2 linked regions of the Methylovirgula sp. 4M-Z18 genome follow. The protein of the gene in region 1 interacts with the protein of each later gene in a pairwise test. Links are inferred from orthologs where the notes say so. Each region holds a gene or a part of one and is shown in the gene's direction. Other genes may lie near its edges.

What was found. The genes of interacting proteins can lie anywhere in the genome.
Region 2: the proteins of grxD (region 1) and V9T28_RS00505 interact in binary tests that used the Escherichia coli proteins (3 or more experiments, as listed by UniProt). The link is inferred for Methylovirgula sp. 4M-Z18 from one-to-one orthologs.

The regions. Positions count from the first base shown.
Region 1 is NZ_CP149574.1:290,988-295,926, forward strand. Bases 1-2,853 are described here. They hold grxD (Grx4 family monothiol glutaredoxin), read left to right. Parts: upstream 1-1,187; coding sequence 1,188-1,520; downstream 1,521-2,853. Other genes in these bases: purL (phosphoribosylformylglycinamidine synthase subunit PurL), read left to right, coding at 1-814; V9T28_RS01265 (BolA family protein), read left to right, coding at 827-1,060; V9T28_RS01275 (O-acetyl-ADP-ribose deacetylase), read left to right, coding at 1,621-2,157; V9T28_RS01280 (S-adenosylmethionine:tRNA ribosyltransferase-isomerase), read right to left, coding at 2,189-2,853. Also shown: more of V9T28_RS01280, read right to left, coding at 2,854-3,220; V9T28_RS01285 (SDR family NAD(P)-dependent oxidoreductase), read right to left, coding at 3,217-3,939; redox-sensitive transcriptional activator SoxR, read left to right, coding at 4,027-4,461; V9T28_RS01295 (AraC family transcriptional regulator), read right to left, coding at 4,496-4,939. UniProt on the Escherichia coli protein: Monothiol glutaredoxin involved in the biogenesis of iron-sulfur clusters.
Region 2 is NZ_CP149574.1:114,202-119,070, forward strand. The notes cover bases 763-3,545. They hold V9T28_RS00505 (BolA family protein), read left to right. Parts: upstream 763-1,910; coding sequence 1,911-2,180; downstream 2,181-3,545. Other genes in these bases: cobS (cobaltochelatase subunit CobS), read right to left, coding at 763-1,093; V9T28_RS00500 (J domain-containing protein), read right to left, coding at 1,198-1,773; poxB (ubiquinone-dependent pyruvate dehydrogenase), read left to right, coding at 2,436-3,545. Also shown: cobaltochelatase subunit CobT, read right to left, coding at 1-15; more of cobS, read right to left, coding at 92-762; more of poxB, read left to right, coding at 3,546-4,166; V9T28_RS00515 (universal stress protein), read left to right, coding at 4,182-4,676; V9T28_RS00520 (IS6 family transposase), read left to right, coding at 4,863-4,869. UniProt on the Escherichia coli protein: Transcriptional regulator that plays an important role in general stress response. Has many effects on cell morphology, cell growth and cell division. Acts by regulating the transcription of many genes, including dacA (PBP-5), dacC (PBP-6), ampC and mreB.

The DNA.
Region 1 (4,939 bases):
TTGCGAGGCGGATCCGGTCGAGGGCGGCAAGCAGGCGGTGGCTGAAGCATGGCGCAATCTCACCGCCGCCGGCGCAAAGCCCTTGGCGCTCACCGACAATCTGAATTTCGGCAATCCGGAAAAGCCCGAATATATGGGGCAGTTCGTCGGCTGTCTGGAGGGCATCGGCGAGGCGGCGCGTGCGCTCGACTTCCCGATCGTCTCGGGCAATGTCTCGCTCTACAACGAGACGCAGGGACGCGGCATTCTCCCCACACCCAGCATCGGCGGCGTCGGCGTGGTGGCGGACGTGACCAAGACGGCGCGCATCGCCTTCAAGGCCGCCGACGAGGCGATCGTGCTGATCGGCGACGCCAAGGGCTGGCTCGGCCAGTCGCTGTATTTGCGCGACATTTGCGGCCGCGAGGAAGGCGCGCCGCCCCCCGTGGATCTTGCCGCGGAGCGCCGCAACGGCGATTTCGTCCGCGGCCTGATCGTGGCCGGCCGGGTGAGTGCCGTGCACGACATTTCCGACGGTGGTCTCGCTGTGGCCGTGGCGGAAATGGCGCTCGCGTCGCGCATCGGCGCGCGGATCGACAGCGACGATCACGCCGCGCTGTTCGGCGAGGATCAGGCGCGCTATGTGCTCGTCGCGGATGACGCCGAAACCCAGAAAATCCTGGTGGAAGCGCAGGCGGCCGGCGTTCCGGCGAAAATCATCGGCCGCACCGGCGGCGATGCGGTCGTCCTGGGGCAGGATGCGCCGGTCAGCCTCGCCACATTGGAGCACGCGCACGAATCCTGGCTGCCGGACTATATGGCCGCCGGCCACTAACGGAGAAACGACATGGCGATGGAAGCCGCTGAAATCGAACGTTTGATCAAAGAGGCCATGCCGGATGCCAAGGTCGAAATTCGCGACCTGGCCGGCGATGGCGACCATTATGCCGCGACTGTGGTGTCGAGCGTCTTCAAGGGCAAAAGCCGGGTACAGCAGCACCAGATGGTCTATGCCGCGCTGAAAGGCCAGATGGGCGGCGTGCTGCATGCCCTCGCCCTGCAGACGAGCTCGCCAGAATAGACACTCGGTGCCGGCTTTTTCGCGCTGCGGCCGCCTGCGACCTTAAAACCGCATTTGCCGTTGTGCGAAGACCCTCTATATAGGCTGAAAACCTTCTTTTTCCGGCCCTTTTTACAGAGTGAGACCCATGACCAGCATCCACGACCAGATCGACCATGAAGTGAAATCCAACGACGTTGTCCTGTTCATGAAGGGCACGCCGGATTTTCCGATGTGCGGCTTCTCGCAGCGGGTTGCCTTCATCCTCGACAAGGTCGGCGTGCCCTATAAGGGCGTCAATGTGCTGGAAAACGATGCGATCCGCCAGGGCATCAAGGACTATGCCAATTGGCCGACCATTCCGCAGCTCTACATCAAAGGCGAGTTCGTCGGCGGCTGCGACATCGTCACCGAAATGTTCCAGTCGGGCGAACTCGCCAATCACCTGAAGGAAGCCGGTGTTGCCGTCAAGGCGGCCTGAGCCGGCATTGGGACCGCGGCCGTCTCGGCCGCAAAATGGCATGGTTTGAGCGGGCGAGACGTCCGCGGTCCTGGCGCACCCGGCGTGAGGCGAGGCGATCATGGAGCCGGTCTTTAGCCTTGAGCGGCAAGAGGTTCTGTTCCGCGTCGCGGTTGGCGACATCACGGCGCTGGCGGTCGATGCGATCGTCAATGCGGCCAACAACAGCCTCTTGGGCGGGGGCGGCGTCGACGGTGCCATTCACCGCGCGGCCGGCCCCGACCTTCTGAAAGAATGCCGCACTTTGGGCGGCTGCGCGACGGGCGATGCCAAGATTACGCGCGGCTACCGCTTGTCGGCCAAATTCGTCATCCACACGGTCGGCCCCGTGTGGCACGGCGGTAGCAAGGGCGAAGCGGATGCGCTCGCCTCGTGTTATGTCCGCTCCTTGGGCCTGGCGAAGCAACACGATCTGACCGCGATCGCCTTTCCCGCCATTTCCACCGGCGCCTATGGCTATCCCGCGCGCGAGGCGGCACGCATTGCGGTGCAGACTTGCGTCGCGCAGACCGCGCCGCCGCTGCGCGAGATCATTTTCTGCTGCTTTTCTGATCGCGCGGCGCGGGATTATGTCGAGCTGTTGGAACGTCTCTCCTGACATCGCGCAGACTGCACGCCACGCGAATTCTCTACGCGGAAAGGTGACGTTCCAGGATCACGGAATCGCCGAACTCGTGCGGCTGGTAGCCGTTCTTGGCGAGTTCCGCGGACATCCGGTCGAGAACCTTGTCGTCAGCGAAGGCCCGAAGGAGTTCGAAATGGCTTTCGCCGGGCATGTGCACGCCGGTCAGGATGGCATCGACAACGCGTAGCGGGGTTTTTCGCCCGATGCGCCCGTGCGCAATCCCATCGCCCGGGCAAATGCTGCCATCGGTTTCGACGGCGGATTCGAGGGCGCGGACCACCGTCGTCCCGATCGCAATAATGCGCCCGCCGGCTGCCTTGGCCCTTGCGATGGCCTTCGCGGTCCGCAGCGGAATGCGATAAGGTTCGTCGAACGGTAGGCGGAGGTCGAGCACGGGATCACCGGTGGATGAGATCCCGGCAGCGTGGGTGAGCGTAGCGAATTTGACGCCGCGCCGTTGCCAGGCCGCGAGGGTGTGCCAGTTAAGGCTAAAACCCGCGGAAGGCGGCTCGAATGCAAAGGGCTCGGTGGCAATCCGCGTCCACACATCCCACAAGACCAGGCGTTCCGCCACATGCGCATATTGAATCGGCCGACCGTGGTGCGCGAGACCTGCCAGAATGGTTCGGCGATCGCCGAGGAAGCGCAATTCGAAGAGGCGCGGATGGTCAAGCAGGTGCTCGACGATAGCGATGAACGGGCCCAGCGCCAACCGGTCTCCCGCCGAAAGCGGCGGGGGCGGCGCGCGGTCCTCGGTGCGCATCCGGCAATCTCCAGCTCCGAACGCCAGGGCGATAAACCGCGTGGGATCGCCCGCGCAGATCCATCCGGCGAGGCGGATCTCGATCGGCTCATTGGTGGCGCAGTGCCGACCATGCAAGCTTGCCGGCAGGGTCGCCGCATCATTGGCGACCACGAGATCTCCGGGGCGGAACAGTGCGGCGAGGTCGGTGCGCTGCAAATGCCGCGTCGTTCCATCCGCGCTGATCGCGAGGAGCTTGGCGGTCTGTCTCTCAAGTTGGTCCGCCGCAATCATCGCGTCGCCCCCGCGGAACGGCCGACACGCCTTGACAACAGCGCGGTGACGGCTTCGAAAATCTCCGCGGCGGCGGTCTCGGGGCGTTTTAGGCTCGCCCGATCGGCGTCGGGCACGGCCAAGGCGTGCAGCGGCGTATCCATGTCGCCAGGGTCGATCGAGAGGAAATGCACGCCTTCCGCCGCCGCCTCTTCACCCCAGATGCTCGTCATGTGCCGCAGCGCCGCCTTGCTCGCGCCGTAAGCGCCCCAACCACTATAGGCCTGGATGGCCGCATCGCTGGAAATGTTGACCACGACTGCACCGCGCCGATCGCGCGCCGAAGCGGCGAGAGCGCCGAACACGGCTTTGGTCAAGCGGAACGGCCCGAGCAGATTGACCGCGAGTGCGCGTTCAAGATCCTCGCATTCAGTGTCGGCTAGAAGTGCTAGCGGCGTCGGTCCAAGGCTCGACGCACAATTGATGAGGACGTCGAGTCCACCCAGGGCGCCGAGCATCTGCAAGGCGATCGGGTAGATCTCTTCCTTGCGGCCAATATCGCCGACAATTCCATGCGCGCCGGTTTCCGCTGTGGTGCGCTCAACATTCGCGGCGGTGCGGGCGACGAAGGCGAGTTTGGCGCCGCGCGCGGCAAACAGCCGGACAAGCGCCAGCCCCAAACCCGATGTTCCGCCTGTGACGGCCACGCGCAATCTTTTGAAATCAATGTCCGTTGTCATCGGCGATCTCCTCTCAATGCAAGAGGAGGTACTGATACAAGTTCAAGTGAACTTGAAGTCAAGCGCAAATCGTGCATGACTGCGGATATGGACAAGGTGCTGACCATCAACCAAATTTCGCAGCGAAGCGGCGTTGCGTCGTCAGCCTTGCGTTATTACGAGCAATTGGGGCTGATTACCTCGGAGCGGGCCGGATCGGGGCACCGTCGCTATCCGCGATCCGTCCTGCGCCGCATCGCCTTCATCGTCTTCGCCCAACGGATCGGGCTGTCGCTTGAGGAAATCGGCGCCGAACTTGCTAAGCTTCCGATTGATCGCGTTCCGACCCGTCGCGACTGGACACGTTTGTCGGGCGCGTGGACGGAGCGGATCGATCGGCAGATCGCGCAATTGCAGCGTCTCAAAACCGGCCTCTCGCAGTGCATCGGCTGCGGCTGCCTGTCGATCGACCGGTGCCGTCTGGCAAACCCGGCCGACCGTGCCGGCCGCGCGGGGCCGGGCGCACGCTATCTGCTTGAGTGACAATCGCGGGCGTAGAAATTCAGAGATCCGACATTCAGGCTTTCACCGGAATCCAAATCTCCACGTCGCCTGTTCCGGTGCGCGGATCGAAGCGTTCGTCATAGCGTTCGAAGCTCGGCGCGTGCTGCGGTTCGATCGATGTGGCCGGACGCCAGACGTTGTGAATCGCCGCCCAAGTGTTGCGGATGGCCGAAATATGGTCGCGATGCAGAAAGACGGCGTAGCGCTGCGGCGCGAGCTTCGCTTGCGAAAACCCTTCCGGCAATTTATCGCCGCCGCGCACTTCGACCGCGCACATATATTCGAATTCGCCGTCGTCGGTGAAGTTCCAGTGCAGGCCATACGCGTCCCCACCGATCTGTCCCGGCACATGGCCGATATGCGGCGCGAAGCTCTGCCATTGCGCGGGAATGGCGGCGATGGTTGCGACCGTGCATGGCCGGCTCAAACCCGCCATGATTTTGGCTCCGGCAGTCTC
Region 2 (4,869 bases), 180 kb from region 1 along the record:
GCGGTTGGTGGTCATGACGTCTGCATCGTTAAAGGGCGGTCGGGCTTAGGCAGTCGTCAGTCGATTGCCTAAGCCCTATTGCCAACTGCCTTTAGCTCATCACCACATTCAGCGCGCTTTCCGGCAATTCCTGCCCGAAACAGCGCTGGTAGAACTCGGCGACGAGCGTGCGTTCCAACTCGTCGCATTTGTTCAGGAAGGTAAGACGGAAGGCGAATCCGACGTCCTTGAAGATGTCGGCATTCTCGGCCCAGGTGATCACCGTACGCGGTGACATGACTGTAGAGATGTCGCCTGCCGCAAAGGCGTTACGCGTCAGATCGGCGACCCGCACCATCTTGTTGACGATATCCTTGCCTTCCTTGGTGCGGAAGGGCTTGTTCTTGGCTAGCACGATGTCGACTTCCTTGTCGTGCGGCAGGTAGTTCAGCGTGGTCACGATCGACCAGCGGTCCATCTGCGCCTGGTTGATCTGCTGCGTGCCGTGATAGAGGCCGGACGTGTCGCCGAGGCCCACCGTATTGGCGGTGGCGAAGAGGCGGAAGGACGGATGCGGGTGCACCACGCGGCTTTGGTCGAGCAGGGTCAGGCGGCCCGACGATTCGAGCACGCGCTGGATGACGAACATCACGTCCGGGCGGCCGGCGTCATATTCGTCGAACACCAGCGCCACATTGCGCTGATAGGCCCAGGGCAGAATGCCGTCGCGGAATTCGGTGATCTGCTTGCCGTCCTTGAGCACGATCGCATCCTTGCCGACGAGATCGATACGCGAGACATGGCTGTCGAGGTTGATGCGCACGCACGGCCAGTTGAGCCGCGCCGCGACCTGCTCGATATGGGTCGATTTGCCGGTTCCGTGATAGCCGGTCACAATGACGCGGCGATTGCGGGCAAATCCGGCGAGAATGGCGAGGGTCGTTTCTTTGTCGAAGAGATAATCCGGGTCGAAGTCCGGCACATGCGGATCGCTTTGGGAAAAGGCCGGAACTTCCAAATCAGAATCGATGCCGAAAAGCTTGCGCACCGAAACTTTCGTATCGGGCATATTGACCAACGGATCATTCGGCACCTGAGCTATCGCGCTTTGCATCATTCCTCACATTGCCCGCCCGGCCGCCGGCGGAATTGCGTCGGCCCGAGCAAACTTCACCATCAGGCACACCTTACGGCAGGCCTGTTTCCTCTACCACCCGTTCAAGCCAGTTTGGCGGATCGCAGATAGTTATAGGCCCGGATGATCTCGCGCAATTTGTCTTCGCACGAGCGATCGCCGCCATTCGCGTCCGGATGCCACTTTTTGACGAGTTCCTTGTAGCGCGCCTTGATCTGGCCGGCGTCGGCGCTGTCGTCGAGGCCAAGCTCGTCGAGCGCCTTCATGGCCAGCGGCCCGTAGCGCGGTTCGCGCGGCGCGGCAAAACCGGTGCGGGCATAGGGGCCGATCGTATCGGTAAAGGTGTAGCCTTGCGCGCGCGCGCCGCGATTGGCGCCCATCGTCCAGGTCGGCCGGTGGCCGATCGTCGCGTCCTTTTGATATTTGGCAACGGCCTCGTCGCTCATGCCATTGAAATAATTATAGGACGCGTTGTATTCGCGCACGTGTTCGAGGCAGAAGCAGAAAAATTGCCCTTCCCGCAAGCGGCCCATGGGGGCGCGATACAGCCCAAGCTCCTTACAGCCGGGATGATTGCAGGTTGGACCGGATGCGCTTTGTTCGGCTTGCGGAGCGCGCTTAATGCGAATGCGGTCAAAAAGGCTCGAGTTCAGGTTCATGGTCGTTTCGATTATGCGCAACATTGATTGCCGTGCCAAGCGTCGGCGAGAAATTCCTTGGTCTGCCCTGCGACAAGGGAATGGCAGACCTGCGGCTTTTCTGGCAAGCTTAACCCAGTGATGAAAGAGTGGATGCCATGGGACAGGTTCAAGAACAGATAAGGGAAAAGCTGCAAACCGCCCTTGCCCCGACTTTTCTCGATGTGATCGATGATTCGCATCTTCACGCCGGCCATGCCGGCGCTCGCCCCGGTGGTGAGACCCACTTTACGGTGCATGTGGTGTCGGCCGCCTTCTCCGGCAAGAGCCGGGTGGACCGGCACCGGCTCATCAACCAGGCGCTGACCGCGGAACTCGCCGGCGGCGTGCATGCGCTCGCGATCATCGCCAAGGCGCCGGGCGAGTAGTATACTCGAGGATACACGATAAGGCTATGATTCTAATAATATAATAGCTCTATTAGTTTGATCCCAAAAAAATTTTCGCACGGATCCGGCTTTGGCCCGGCATTTTGCCGCCGCCCTCAAAGCCCGCGCCCCATCTTGCGCACGGGGGTGACAGGGCGGGCTGCTCGGCTAGACTGAGCACACAAATCAAAATGTTCACTTTTTGTTCATACGACAGACCGAGCCCCTCGTCCACGAACTTGTTCCGGAGGTTCCATGGCAAAGCGTAAGGTAGCGGATGTTGTGACCGAGATTCTGCATTCGGTCGGCGCGCGACGGATCTATGGCATCGTCGGCGATAGTTTGAACGGGATCACCGAATCCCTGCGCCAGCGCGGCGACATCGACTGGATTCACACGCGGCACGAGGAGACCGCCGCCTTCGCCGCCGGCGCCGAAGCGCATCTCACCGGCGAGCTTGCGGTCTGCGCCGGCAGTTGCGGCCCCGGCAATTTGCATCTTATCAATGGGCTGTTCGACTGCCATCGCTCGCGCGTGCCGGTGCTGGCCATTGCCGCCCATATTCCAAGCGCCGAAATCGGCCGCGGCTATTTTCAGGAAACCCATCCCGAAAACCTGTTTCGCGAATGCAGCCATTATTGCGAACTCGTGTCGCACCCCGAGCAGCTTCCCGGCGTGCTCGAAGCGGCGATCCGCGCCGCCGTGGGCCAGCGCGGCGTCGCGGTCGTGGTGCTCCCCGGCGATGTCGCCCTGCAGAGTGTGGATGTGACGCCTTCGGCCGGCGCGTCGATCGCCGTCAAACCGCCGATCGTGCGGCCGAGCGATGAGGACATCGCCGCGCTGGCGGCGCTTTTGAACGGCGGCGAGCGCGTCACACTGCTGTGCGGGCGCGGCTGCGCCGGCGCTCATGCGCAGCTTCTGGCCCTGTGCGAGAAATTGAAGGCGCCCATGGTGCATGCTCTCGGCGGCAAGGAACATGTCGAATATGACAACCCTTACGATGTCGGCATGACCGGCCTGATCGGCTTCAGCTCCGGCTATCACGCCATGCTGAGCTGCGACACACTGTTGATGCTCGGCACCGATTTTCCCTACCGGCAGTTCTTTCCGGCCAATGCCAAAATCGCCCAGATCGATCTGCGCCCCGAAAATCTCGGCCGCCGCACCCGTCTCGATCTCGGCCTTATCGGCGATGTGCGCGCGACGCTCGACGCGTTGCTGCCGAAACTCGAGGTCCAGCAGGACCGCACCCATCTCGATGCGGCGCTGACCCGCTACCAGAAGGCGCGCGATGGTCTTGACGATCTCGCCACCGGCGTGCCCGGCCGCAAGCCGATCCATCCGCAATATCTCGCCAAGCTGCTGAGCCATCATGCGGCGGACGATGCGATCTTCACCTTCGACGTCGGCACGCCGACGGTCTGGGCGGCGCGCTATCTGAAGATGAACGGCAAGCGCCGCATGATCGGCTCGCTGGTGCACGGCTCGATGGCCAATGCCATGCCGCAGGCGATCGGTGCGCAGGCCGCTTATCCGGGCCGCCAGGTGATCAGTCTCTCGGGCGATGGCGGCTTTGCCATGCTGATGGGCGATTTCCTAACCCTGATCCAGCAGAAACTGCCGGTCAAAATCGTCATCTTTAACAACAGCGTGCTTGGGTTCGTGGCGATGGAAATGAAAGCCTCGGGCTTTCTGGAAACCGGCACGTCGCTGGTCAATCCGGATTTCGCGGCCATGGCCCGCGCCATCGGCGTGCATGCAGCGCGTGTCGACGATCCGGGCGACCTCGGCAAGGCGATCGCGGACATGCTGGCGCGCGACGGCCCCGCGCTGCTCGACGTGGTGACGAACACGCAGGAACTCTCGATGCCGCCGACGATCACCTTCGAACAGGCCAAAGGCTTCAGCCTGTGGGCGCTGAAAGCAGTGATGAACGGGCGTGGTGACGAACTGATCGACGTGGCGAAGACCAATTTGCTGCGGTGAGCGCGATCGCTTGATGTGAATCAAAGCGCGACGCCGTGCCTCCCATTAGGTGATATTCATGGAGGCGCGGCAATGTTTCATCATATCTTGATTCCAACCGATGGTTCACCCCTGTCGACGGAGGCGGTCAAAAAGGGCATCGAATTTGCCCGCCATATCGGCGCCAGCGTCACGCTGGTGTCTGCCATCGAACCTTTCAATATTCTGACCACCAACAGCGAACAGCTCGCTCGCACGCAGGACGAATACACACGCTATGCGCGTGAAGAGGCCGCGCGCCATTTGGAAGACGCTGGAAAGCTGGCAAAGAAAGCCGCCGTTGCGTGCAACGTGGTGCAGATCGAGCATCCGCACCCTTATCAAGCGATCATCCAAACCGCACAGGAAAAAGGCTGCGATCTGATCGCCATGGCCTCGCATGGACGTCGCGGTGTCGCGGCCCTCGTGATCGGCAGCGAAACGGCAAAAGTCTTAACCCATTCGAAGATCCCGGTGCTGGTTTACAGATGAGAAGATAAAAAGCGCCAATTCGCAGGTCGAAATATCATTCTGGCCTTGCCCCGGAATTCCGGATTCCAACGCAGACAAATCGATGTGAGCCGCTGAGGGGGGACGTCTCGCTTGATTGCACCGCATGGCTCCGCCGGGCGATATCACGTTAACTGGGTCGAACATTTCTGCTGATATTGACCAGCCATGATCC